DNA from 4 places in the Clostridium estertheticum genome. Region 2 is predicted to be linked to each of the others. Evidence: riboswitches for the same ligand, from Rfam matches in the RefSeq annotation. Region 2 holds a riboswitch; each other region holds the start of a gene.
The links. A riboswitch is a leader RNA that binds a small molecule or an ion and turns the genes downstream of it on or off. The one in region 2 is predicted to bind cobalamin.

Region 1 (3,312 bases), 1.1 Mb from region 2:
TTCTGTCCCGATTAAACCTATACAAATAGTGCTTAATCTAGATATTCTAGCTTGAGTAATATTTCCAAGCGTGTTAGATATGTCTTTTGATTTAAAATTGCATAAGCTTCTCATTAAAACAACAGCTAAAGCTTTCGCTTTAACACATTTTCTACTGTACTTCGTATAAAAATGGATTTTTGATATATTCATCTTAAATGATATAAATTCCAATATGTCATCTGGTTTAAAATCGCGTATCAGTATGTTCCTTTCACTATTATAATCTGTTTTTTCATCTTCAAACTCCATTTCCTGTTCTAATTTTTCTTCATTACACCTAAAGAGAAGGTTATAGTAATTTTTCCTTGCACTTTTAAGGTTATCACCAAAAAGACTCATAACAAATACATAATCAACTAAGTTAAAAGAATCAGTTGTTTTTCCTAAAAATATTGATAGACTAGAAAAAGTGAATTTTTCAGGAGAATCTTTATATTCGATTATGTCTGTAGGATTATTGTGCACATAAAGAGATAAGGTCCTTAAATATCTATCGTTATAAACTATTTTGCTCTTAAATCTATCTTTAAAAAGGTGTCCTTCCCTTTTATATTTTCTATTAAAGTACATTGCATAAGAAAAATTTATACCATGCATTATTTTTGATATATCACAGCCATTAGCATCAATCATTAAATGTGCGTGGTTATCCATAAGGCAGTACCCATAAAGCTTAAAATTATGGAGAGTTTTATACTTCTTTATAAGTAATAAATACCGTTTCTTATCTTCGTCATCCTTGAATAAAGTTACTTCACTTATACTTTTGCACATGATATGAAATATCGACTCATCTGTTTTTACTCTTGCCGTTCTTGGCACAAAAATCACCTCTCCTCATAAAGTACTATTTTAATTGTTTCCTATGGAGTATAATGCTATTCATTTTTTTAGGTTAATGTTCATTAGTTGTTAACCGTCCCCGTCTTAAATATTATCTAAAACAGCAATTAGTTGTTAACCGTCCCTTACCTTTCTCCCTTAGGACTAAAGATAACCCTCCAACCCTTAAGTTTTACAATGACATTGACACCGCCACTTAATTATAATAAACTAATAGTACAATAGAATATAATTTTAGGTGCCTAGAGTATTAGGTGAAAAGGGAATGTGGTTTAAGTCCGCAGCAGCCCCCGCTACTGTAATTGAGAAATCAAAAGCCAGGAGACCTGCCTAAATGATGTTAACAAAGCTTTCGGAGGGAAAGGACTTTTTAATGCAGTTAATTTTATTACAAATTAATTAAAAAGTAGTCGCTATCTCAGGTGAACTACTTTTTGTTTTTTTGAAAAGATATTAGGAGCAAATAGAGTTCAAAATTCCGAAAAATACATGATAAGGTGGAAGCAAACAATGAAGAAAGCAATTTTAGTTGTAAGTTTTGGAACAACATATGAAGACACAAGAAAGGTAACTATTGATGTAATAGAAAATAAAATAAAAAATACCTTTGTAGATTATGACATAAGAAGAGCGTTTACTTCGCATGTTATTCTTAAGGTTCTTAAAAATAGAGATAATATTTATATAGATACACCAGAGGAAGCTTTGGAAAAACTCAAAAATGAAGGTTATAATGAGGTAATTGTTCAGCCCTTACATGTTATTCCAGGAGCAGAATATGATTATGTAAACAATGTAGTTAATAAATATAAGGAATGCAATGCATTTGACAATATTTTGGTAGGAAGACCACTTATATGTTTTAAGGGAGAAGAGGATGGCGTGCCGGATGATTACACAATAATGGTTGATGCTTTATCAAATCAATTACCAAAAGATGACACAGTAATTTTAATGGGTCATGGTACAAGCCATATTGCGAATGCAGTATATTGTTGCTTCGAAAGTGTTCTAAGGGACAGAGGGTTTAAAAACGTTCATGTAGCAACAGTAGAGGGGTATCCAACTTTGGATAGAGTAATACCAAACGTTATAGCTCAGGGGACTAAAGAAGTTATTCTAATGCCGCTACTTTTAGTTGCAGGCGATCATGTTAAGAATGATATGGTTGGTGAAAAGGAAGAGTCATGGAAAAATGTTTTAGAAGCAGAGGGATTTAAAGTAAGGATATACCTACATGGATTAGGAGAAAATATTGCTGTACAAGATATTTATATACAACATATTAATGATGTAATTAATGAAAAATTTAAAAATGTAGGAAAAACACATAAGGGTATTTAGAAGTATTCGTGGCTACTTGAAGATGAAATTATAAGTACAGGTGGAGCCCAAAGAAAGGAAGGTATTTATGATACATGGTGGAGATATTTATACTAATGGATTACTTGAGGGACGAGAACTATTAGATTATAGTTCTAATATAAATCCACTTGGCGTTCCTAAAAGTTTTACTGACAATATTAGTTTTGCTTTAGATGCATTAACTAGATATCCAGATATTCAATATAGGAATGTATTAAAGGCACTCGGCAAATACATTAGTTGCCCAGAGGAGTATTTTGTTTTAGGAAATGGGGCAGCTGAAATAATTGATTTAGTTATATCTTGCCTTAGAAGTGTACTAATTGTAGTACCTTCCTTTGTAGAGTATGAAATTGACGCTAAAAAGTGGGCTTGTAATATAGAATATTCTCACTTAAAAGAAAATTTTAATGGGACTGTTTTGCTAAAGCATAAGTATGCTCAGCTCTCTTATGATTATGAGGATATCCTTAATAGATTACGAAATGTAGAGGGGGTAATCCTAGCTAATCCTAATAATCCTAATGGTAATATCATTGATAAAGCTAAGTTTAAAAAAATTCTTGATTATTGTGAGGGTAATAATAAAATCATAATAATAGATGAGGCTTTTATAGAATTTACGGGAGATAATTTGCACAGTTTTGCGCAGAGTGTTAAAACTTATAAATGCTTATTCATAATAAGGGCCTTAACAAAATTTTTCGCAATGCCAGGCATAAGATTTGGCTATGGAGTTAGTAGTGATGCTAAATTAATAAAAAAAATTAAAGATAAACAAAACCCTTGGAATATAAACTGTTTTGCAGAAGTTGCAGCAATTAATGTGCTAAGGGATGTCGAGTATATTGAAAAAAGCAAACAATGGATAAGAGATGAAAGACCTATTTTCTTAAAGGCGTTAAATAGTATTTCATTTATAGATAAAGTCTTTTTAACTTATGGTAATTTTGTGTTATGTAAATTAAAGGGTATAGATGCAGATGAGTTTTATAAACTGTGTTTAGAGCAAGGATTTGTTGTAAGGAAAGCAGATAATTTTAGGGGACTAGACAAAAAGTT
Region 2 (3,312 bases):
TTAAACATTTATCACTTATTGATGATATTCCGAGAAAGTGTGTTTTGTCATATGAGTATCTTATGATATCCTCAAGTGCCACTAAATTTTTAGTCATATCTCCTAGTTCTACAAATGATATTGCACCGCCTGAAGATAAAGAAGATGATTCTGATTCTAAATCTAATTTATCAAAGGGTGATATTAATTCGTTGGACGGATAATGGAATGAATTTTCATAATAGCCATTGTCATTTACGCCAGCTATAACTCCAAAATCTTTTACATCCTCTACGCAAAATTTTGTTGCAAGGGTCTCAGCAGGAGAGCCATATAAACTAAATCCTATTTTTGTTTTATCTTTTTGTTCATCACAATAATCTCTGAGATATTTCATGATTTTAGTTGCTCTTTTAGAGGTTTTTTCAGTTCTATCATTTAGTCCTTTGCCGTAAAGTGCGGTTAAACAATTATGTAATCCAACATACCCAATAGATGCTGAAGCATATCCATTATTAAGTAGTGGTTCTATTGTATCTTCTGCATTTAATTTAGCAATTGCTCCACTCATATATAATATAGGTGCTTGTTTTGCTTTAACATTTTTTAGTATATCATATCTTATCATTAATAAATCCTTGCAATCATTTAAGGCTTCATGTAGAGATTTGAAAAATGAATCTTCATTTCTATCTGCCTCAATTGCAAGTCTTACAAGATTTATTGATATTACTCCAAAGTTAAATCTTCCAGCGGTTTTATAATTACCTGTTTCGTCTAAATAACTTCCGAGGAAAGATCTACATCCCATACATTCCTTATAATCACCTGTAACTTCAATTGCTTTATCAGTATTAATATAATCAGGGTATTGTCTATGTGCACTACATACAACCGCTAATTTAAATAAGTCGTAGTATTTATCGCCGGGATTAAGGTTATTTCCCTTTGTGTTTTGATATACTAGCTTAGGAAATACAGGGGTTACACCACCGGTTAATCCTTTAATTCTTTGATTTAATATAGCCTCAGTTATCATTTTTTGAATTTTTTGATCCTCTTCACTAGCATTCAAATCTACATTATTTATACCAAGTGTTAAAAATGGAGTCTCGGCACGACTTGTCATTAATGTTTGAACTTCATATTCAAGTGATTGCATGCTATCTTCTATTTCTTTACCTAATCTATCCCAGGCATATTCTTCTATTTTAAGAGGATCGCCAATCCATTTTTCTCCAACAATCCTGTGTTTGTTTAAACTTTTAACTGCATAAGGAGTAAGTCCTGTTATTAAAGTTGGGAAAGTAGTTCCCCCGTATGTATTACTTGATATATGACTCGCAACTTGAGATAATACATTTATTGCGGTCTCAATTGAATTTGGTGTTCCTATAAGTGTTGTACCTAGGTCAAATCCATTCTCGAACATACTAATCCAGTCAACGAGGCAACAATTGAAAAGTGGTAAACCAAAATAAGTTTCATCATGTATATATATACTTTTTTTATGTTTTTTCAAATATTTTTTAGGTATTTTATGTCTTTGACTATAGTTGCTTCCTACAACATTTGAAATTAAGGCCCTTATAGTTTGAATTTTGCTTCCATCAAGATTTCCATTCGAATTAGTCTGCTCTGAAACTGCATTAATTATATTATCTATTTCTTTATCTAATTCTCCTTTTTTATCTCTTTCAAAAGTTCTTTCTTCTCTGTAACTTATGTAGGCTAGGGCTACTTTATTATCTAATAATTTTATTTGATCAACTATTATATCTTGTATTTCTTCTATTGGAATTATAGTTTCTCCTCTTTGATTAAGAGTTTCAAGTACCCTTGTTAAGACAAGATTATTAAAACTCTTATCTTCCTTCCCGTATACTTCTATAAAAGCTTTTCCAGCTGCTGTTAATATTCTTTCGGGAATAAATTCTTTTCTTCTCGAATCTCTTTTTATTACTTGCATATAATACCTCCGTGTATTTCATTTTCTATAAATATTTTCTAAAACGTTAAAAGTCCCTTAACTATTAAGTTAAGAGACTTAAAATCATCGCAACTAAAAAAAGATATTGCTAGCACCTCTCCATCTCTCGTAGAGCTATTGTGTGTAATTATGGAAAGGTATTCTGGCTTAAGCATCATTGTCCCCATTGCGCCTTCCCGGTTTCCCAGTGGCATTTTATATAAGGACTCTTCTTTTACAGCGGCGGGACCGCGCAGGATTTACACCTGTCTTCCCTTTTAAACTAAGGTAATATATACTTTAGTTACTCATAATTATAATATTGTAGCTCGCTTGGAGCTGATTTAATTATAGTTTATATCATGTTATCAATTAAATCAATCCTTATATATTACTATCATAGTTTTATTTTACTTTTTATATCGATAATAATGTCGTCAATAATATCTTTTATTTGAAGATTTCTTGTTCCTGGTATGTAAATACCATGTTTTTGCAGTGGAATTATATATTTAGTACAATCCATATTATATATTGATGAGGCAATCATAGGAGTGATTTCTCCTTTTATGCCACCACTACAAATCATGCCAATTGGCCCAATTATACTATCAACTTTATTTGTAGAACAAAATGAGCAAATTTCATCCTCTCCGCTTATACCTAAATTTGCACCGGATTTCATCATATTAGAGGTAGCAAATGTATTTGTACCAAGTGCGATAATATAAATATTAAGATCAATTTCTTTATGAATTTTTTTTATAATTGTTTTTCCAAGACCTGCTCCTTGAGCGTCTATTACAGCAATTTTCATTGTAATACCTCCAAAAAAATATAGGATAGTGATAATTATGCTTTAAGGTTTCTATATAGCTTTTTTAGAATTATAGTTTCCCGCCTAAATTGTATAAATGTGTTTTAAATATTATATCATGAAATTTCAATATCAGTCTCAAACACTTATATTAAATCATATTACCTTATTATCAATAAGAAACAATATTTTTAGTTAGATCACAATATTCGACACGAATTATTGGAAGTAGCTTTAAATAGCTTGAAGTTAATTATAATAAATAATAAAATAAGATCCGTTAAGACTGAAGAATGAGGTTAGCTAGAAGGTGATTTTGTTTGGTAACTATTGTTACTTATTTTTAAAGGTAAGTATATTACTATATCATTGTGGAAATATATATAGTAGTTATTTAAATAAAATTTGACCTAAGGAGTGATTTTAATGGAAGCAATGGTTGATAAGGATACGTGTATAGGATGTGGGTTATGTCCTGAAATATGTCCAGAAATTTTTACGATGGATGACGATGGAAAAGCAAAGGCATCTAAAGGTGAGATCTCAG
Region 3 (3,312 bases), 1.0 Mb from region 2:
TTTTAGGATAAGCTTTTATATCCGCAAGCATGTGTTTCTCTACTAGTGATTCATAAACCTCTAGCATAATTGGCTGTTTTAGATTCGCCTGTTTTAAAACTTCAGTGTTTAGGAAAATTTCGAGTGGTGTCCCATCTGCGATAATTTTCCCCTGGCAGAATACAAGCACTCTTTGCGCCCATCTGTATGCAAAATCTACATCATGGGTGGAAATCAGCATCGTCTTACCCTCAGAACTAAGTTTGGCCAAAACCTCTTCTAACATCATTGTATTTAAAGGATCAAGTGATGCTGTCGGTTCATCATATATAATAATCTCAGATTTCATAGCAATAATTCCTGCAATAGTCACGCGTTTCTTTTCACCACCACTCAAATAGTGCGGTGGACGATCCTTAAAATCTGATATATTCATGTATGAAAGGGACTCCTCAACCCGCTTGATTACTTCCTCTTTTGGAAGCTTTAAATTCATCGGCCCGAATCCAACTTCTGCCCTAACTGTAGATGCAATTATTTGATTGTCTGCATCCTGAAATACAATTCCGATATTCTTTCGAAGATCTTTTAAATTTTTTTTATTTACGACATTACCCCGATAAATGATTTTTCCCTGCTGCGGTGTAAATACACCGTTTATATTCAAGAAAAATGTGGATTTGCCTGATCCATTAGAGCCAATGACAGCGATCTTCTCGCCTTCATAGATATCCACGCTTACACCGTCTAATGCGGCCTTTCCATTTCCGTAGACGTAATATAGATTTTCTACATTTAATATTGGTTTCCTCATAATATCTCCTTTCTATCTTGTAAAGCCCCAGATAATAAACAAAAAAACTACGAATACTACTGCATATGCGATCTGTATTGTCTCTACTTTTTTATCCTCCTCCAAAAATAGAAGATCTCCATCATAACATCTGGCCTCCATTGCATCATAATAAGTGTTTGCTTTTTTAAGCGAAACAACCAACATATTACTTGCAATGCTTCCAAAAGTATAACAGGAAGTTTTAAAATCACAGTAGCCCTGACGGGATTCTGCAGAATTTTTCATTTTAGTATAAGTATCCATTAAAATGAAAATATAACGGTAAATAAGGTTCATCAATTCTACAATAAGCTTTGGGACATGTGCCTTTCGAAGAACATATATTATCTCAGAGGACGGAGTAGACAGTGTCATCATTTGTAGCGAACTGATAGCTGCAAAAACCTTGAGAATTAAAAACAATACTTCCCTAATCTTTGCCTGAGAGGTAAACACATAACAGAAACCAAGATACAGATTATACTGACCAATTGGCTGCTTTGAAAAATCAATAGCAATTGTAACTGTGCCAAGTAGGATAAATATAATTGGAATCGCAAGTATTGATAAATACTCAAATACTGGAAGCCCTCCTTTTACAATGGTCAGATATGCCATAGCAATAATTACCACAACCGAAACATATGGGTTATCCAATACAATACAAAGAATAAGTATTAAAACAGAAAGAGATACTTTAAAAGTAGAATTCCAGTGTCTTATTTGGGAAATATAAGCGTAAAAATCTATTGAAAATCCTTCGCCATGTTTATGTCCGATTCTATGATGATGAGGTTTCCCATCCTTATTCATGTGCCACCTCCTTTTATTTTTTACCCAATGTCAATATGTAAAATAATTTACAACCAAAAAAAACCTTCTAACTAAAGCGTTAGAAGGAAACAATCAAAAATATGTTTAATAATATAAAATCAACAAATCTTCATATAAAGCTCCCTCTATCACTCGTAGAGTTACGGTGCAAAAATATAGGCAGATATTCTGACTTAAGAATCATTATCTAAGTACGCCTTCCCCATTTCAGAGTGACATATTGTACTTAAATTCATCTATTACAGCTACGAGATAGTTCAGGATTTTAACCTGATTCCCTTTTAATTAATTAAATTTAATTAAACCTATATTCTATTATTTAATTTGATTTTAGTTTACACCATGTTAACAATTTAATCAATGTTTTCTACTGAAATAACTTAATTTTTACTAACTGATATTATTAGTAGTATCTTTTCTTTTCTAAAGCAAACTTATAACACCAGTTATAAGCAATATTATTATACATTATATAAATAGATTTACATTTGAATCTTCAGTTTGACCTAGGTAATAACCAACTCCACCAATCTTCACACCATCGATAAGTTCTTCCTTTGTAATTCCCATAACATCCATGGACATTGAGCAAGCGACCACCTCCACTCCGCTATCAATTGCCGATTTTATTAAATCTTCAAGAGAACTTATATTTTTATTTTTCATTACTGATCGGATCATTTTAGCCCCGATACCCATCATATTCATTTGAGAAAGTTTAAGCTTTCTGCTGCCTCTTGGCATCATAAATCCAAACATTGAATCTATAAGCCCTTTCTTTACTGATACTTTTTCAGGTTTTCTTATAATGTTAAGACCCCAGAAGGTAAATAATATGGTAACTTTACTACCCATTGCAACTGCTCCATTTGCTATAATAAATGCCGCAATGGCTTTATCTAAATCACCGCTAAAAACTACCATAGTTTTATTGTTTTTTTCTCGTGTTTCTGATGGCAAAGATTTATTTACCTTAGTATCGTTATTGCCTTTTTTTTTAATAAAGGCATATACCATACCTTTTTCTTTTCTTAAATCTAATAATTCATTATTTGTTTTAGTACACCAAGCTCTAATATCCTCATAAAACCCAGGATCACTTGCTGTTACTTTTAATATTTGGTTTTCATTTAATTCATCAATACTAGCTTTAACTTGAATTAACGGACCTGGGCAACATAATCCACATGCATCGAGAAGTTTATCATACTTATCATCTTCTATAGCTACTTCATCCCTTATAACTTGAGTATCAGGGTCTATTTTCTGTCTTTTTATTTTATCACTCTCTCCAGTCTTATTGGGCTCAAATTCTGAACTTAAAACTGATTTATATCCTCCAGTTAAGTTTTTAACCTTAAAGTCTTTTTGAGCTAAAATTCTAGCTGCTACATATCCTCTGAGACCTACTTGACAATATTCAATAATTTCTTTGTTTTTGTCAAGTTCGCCAATTCTTCCCCTGAGATTATCTACTGGAATATTTATAGCTCCCTCAATATGTCCATTATCAAATTCTATTTCAGTACGAACATCTAATACTACAGCATTTTCTTTATCATAAGCACTAAACTCATCAGTTGTGAGTACTTCCATTCTTCCAGCTAGCACATTTTGTGCAACAAATCCTGCCAGATTTACAGGGTCTTTAGCAGATGAAAATG
Region 4 (3,312 bases), 1.1 Mb from region 2:
TAATAAAAAAGTAAAGTTAAAAATTGTTATTATTATAAACGTAAGGAGAAAATATATGCGCTTAAGAAAAAAATATTGGGCTAGGCCGGAGCTAGAAGCTAGCCATATTGTAAGAACAGATCAATATGATCATAAAGGAAATTGGAGTGAAGAATTTAAAAATAAAAATGATATACATCTGGAGCTTGGATGTGGAAAGGGTAGTTTTATTGCAGAAAAATCTAGGCAAAATGATAACATTAATTTTGTAGGAATAGATTTAAAAGATGAGGTGCTAGTGTTTGCACTTAGAAAAGTTATAGAAGTACGTGCGGTTAAGGCAGAGCAAAATATAAATGTACGTCTTATGCCTTTAAACATTATGTTTATTGATGATGTATTTGCAAAAGATGAGATAAGTAGAATTTATATAAATTTCTGTAACCCTTGGCCAAAGGAACGACATAATAAAAGAAGATTAACTCATACTAAATTCTTAACTAATTACAAGAAATTTTTAAAAGTTGGATCTGAAGTTTGGTTCAAAACAGATGATACAGGCTTGTTTGAAGACTCTATAGAATATTTTAAACAATGTGGTTTTGAAATATTATTTTTAACATATGATCTTCATAAGAGTGGTTTTGAAGAAAATGTAATTACGGAATATGAAGCTAAATTTGCAAGTATAGGTAAGAAAGCTATGTTTTTACGAGCTAAATTAAATAAAGAGAATTAATAAGTATTAATAAAAGATAAATAAAGTTATTAACAAAGTTGTCCACATTAGTTCCATAAAATTATGGATTAATGTGGACAATTTAACGACATTTCAGTAGTTGATTTCTTGTACTAACAATGCTATTATTGTGTTGTAAGTACTCATATTAAATTATTATTAAAATTAAATAATAAAATATAGGTTTAATTAAAATTGATTAATTAAAAGGGAATCAGGTTAAAATCCTGAACTATCTCGTAGCTGTAATAGATGAATTTAAGTACAATATGCCACTCGGAAACGGGGAAGGCGTACTTAAATAATGATTCTTGAGTCAGAATATCTGCCTATGTTTTGCACCATAAACTCTACGAGTGATAGGGAGGGCTTTATAATAGAAAGTTGTTTACTGATTTATATGGTTAAACATAATTTTAAATCGTTTCCTTTTAACGCTCCAGTTAAAGGGCTTTTTTTATTCCAAGGATAAAATTAATAATGGTTAAACATATACATTAAAGACATTAATTTGTATAAAGAATTGGTAAATACAGCTGTTATTATATGATATAATATTTTCAGGTGGTGTAAGTCCACAGCAGGTGTGATAGCTTGCTGTTTTTTTTAATAGATTAAAATACAAGGCAAAGAAAAACACGAGGGAAGGGAGAAAAAGTAATGGCTAAAATAATGGTTCAAGGAACAGCTTCATCTGTAGGGAAAAGCATACTAGTTACAGCGTTATGTAGAATTTTAAAACAAGATGGGTTTTCCGTATGTCCTTTCAAGTCACAAAACATGTCATTAAATTCTTATATCACATTGGATGGAAAAGAAATGGGACGTGCACAGGTGCTTCAAGCATATGCAGCAGGTCTTGAGCCAGAAGTATTTATGAACCCAATATTATTAAAACCTACCTCAGATAAAAAATGTCAAATTATAGTTAAGGGAAAAGTTTATGGGAATAGTACAGCTATGGAGTATCATAATATGAAACTAAGATTCAAAGACATGTTAAAATCGCAGTTTGAAGAACTAGAAAAGAAGTTTGATATTATAGTAATGGAGGGAGCAGGTAGCCCTGCAGAAATCAATTTAAGGGAAAGAGATATAGTAAATATGGGAATGGCAGAACTTATAGATGCCCCCGTAATACTTGCTGGAGATATAGATAAGGGTGGTGTTTTTGCATCACTTGCAGGAACTATGCTTTTACTAAAGGCAGATGAGAAAAAAAGAGTTAAAGCAACTATTATAAATAAATTTAGAGGAGATTTAGAAATTTTAAAGCCAGGACTTACAATGCTTGAGGATATTATACATATTCCTTGTGCAGGGGTAGTTCCTTACTTTAGATTAGATCTTGAAGATGAGGATGGCGCAGTAGAGTTTAATAAGAAAATCACTGCACCCATTGACATAGTGGTAATAAAACTTCCACATATATCAAATTTTACAGATTTAGATGCATTGAAGTCAGAGGAAGATGTATCAGTTAGATTTATTACAACTAAAGCGGAACTCGGAAATCCAGACTTACTTATAATCCCTGGAACTAAAAATACTATCGACGATTTAATTACTATAAGGGATTCAGGACTTATGGATGCTGTTAAGAAGTACAGTGACAAAGGAACAATATTAGGCATTTGTGGAGGATATCAAATGCTAGGTAATAGTTTAATTGATCCAAATGGTGTAGAAGGAAGTTGTGATAAAGTAGAAGGAATGAGGCTTTTAGATATAGGTACATTATTTGAAGATGAGAAAATAACTACAAGAGTAAAGGCTCGTAGCATTAACGTGAAAACTAGTAATGTTAAGACTTATGGTTATGAAATACATATGGGTAAATGTATTTATGGTCAAAAGGCAAAACCTCTGTTTGAAATATATGATAGAAATGGCGACAATACTTTATCCTTTGATGGAGCAGTCAATGAAGATGGAAATGTTATGGGTACGTATATTCATGGGGTATTTGATGGAACGGAATTTAGAGAGTTTATTATTAATTCATTAAGAGTTAAAAAATCTATAAAACCTAAAAGATCTAAGACTTATGAGAGTCTAAGAGAAAAAGAAATAGACAAGCTTGCAGATATAGTAAGAAAAAATATAGATATGGATATGATTTATAAGATCATTGGGATAGAAAAAAGAGAAAAGCCTTTCGAGGTGGGGACGGTTAACAACTAATTAGTGTTTAATGTTTCTAAAAGGCGGGGACAGGTAAGAACTAATTAATGTTTAAGAAAAATAAGATAGTGAGGAATTATAATGGGAATACTATTTCAAATGAATATAATGGATTTAATAGCAGCAATTTTGTTAGATTTATTAATTGGAGATCCGTATTGGTTTAAGCATCCGGTGATTTATATAGGCAAACTTATTAGGGTCTTAGATAAATTAGGTAGAAAGTTATGTAAAACTCATAAGCAAATTAAAATATTTGGAGGAGTAATTGTAGTTATAGTAGCATTTTCTAGTTTTTTAGTCCCATTTATAATTTTAAAAATATCCAAAGAGTTATTTTGGGTATATAATATTCTTAATATCATTTTGCTTTGGACTACAATAGCAACAAGATGTCTCCACACGGAGGG

Region 1: another riboswitch for cobalamin. It lies ahead of A7L45_RS19170 (sirohydrochlorin cobaltochelatase); the one in region 2 lies ahead of nrdD (anaerobic ribonucleoside-triphosphate reductase).
Region 3: another riboswitch for cobalamin. It lies ahead of cbiQ (cobalt ECF transporter T component CbiQ); the one in region 2 lies ahead of nrdD (anaerobic ribonucleoside-triphosphate reductase).
Region 4: another riboswitch for cobalamin. It lies ahead of A7L45_RS19360 (cobyric acid synthase); the one in region 2 lies ahead of nrdD (anaerobic ribonucleoside-triphosphate reductase).

What each region holds. Positions count from the first base shown of each region.
Region 1 covers NZ_CP015756.1:4,115,594-4,118,905, reverse strand. Annotated here, with positions in the region: gene A7L45_RS19175 (transposase) at 1-864, opposite strand, end outside; cobalamin riboswitch at 1,104-1,233, shown strand; gene A7L45_RS19170 (sirohydrochlorin cobaltochelatase) at 1,396-2,229, shown strand; gene A7L45_RS19165 (pyridoxal phosphate-dependent aminotransferase) at 2,297-3,312, shown strand, end outside.
Region 2 covers NZ_CP015756.1:496,810-500,121, forward strand. Annotated here, with positions in the region: gene nrdD (anaerobic ribonucleoside-triphosphate reductase) at 1-1,948, opposite strand, end outside; cobalamin riboswitch at 2,085-2,275, opposite strand; gene A7L45_RS02410 (DUF3842 family protein) at 2,346-2,765, opposite strand; gene A7L45_RS02415 (ferredoxin) at 3,192-3,312, shown strand, end outside.
Region 3 covers NZ_CP015756.1:4,221,790-4,225,101, forward strand. Annotated here, with positions in the region: gene A7L45_RS19750 (energy-coupling factor ABC transporter ATP-binding protein) at 1-793, opposite strand, end outside; gene cbiQ (cobalt ECF transporter T component CbiQ) at 806-1,627, opposite strand; cobalamin riboswitch at 1,790-1,972, opposite strand; gene A7L45_RS19760 (CoA-disulfide reductase) at 2,117-3,312, opposite strand, start outside.
Region 4 covers NZ_CP015756.1:4,157,557-4,160,868, reverse strand. Annotated here, with positions in the region: gene trmB (tRNA (guanosine(46)-N7)-methyltransferase TrmB) at 56-718, shown strand; cobalamin riboswitch at 883-1,065, shown strand; gene A7L45_RS19360 (cobyric acid synthase) at 1,379-2,902, shown strand; gene cbiB (adenosylcobinamide-phosphate synthase CbiB) at 3,008-3,312, shown strand, end outside.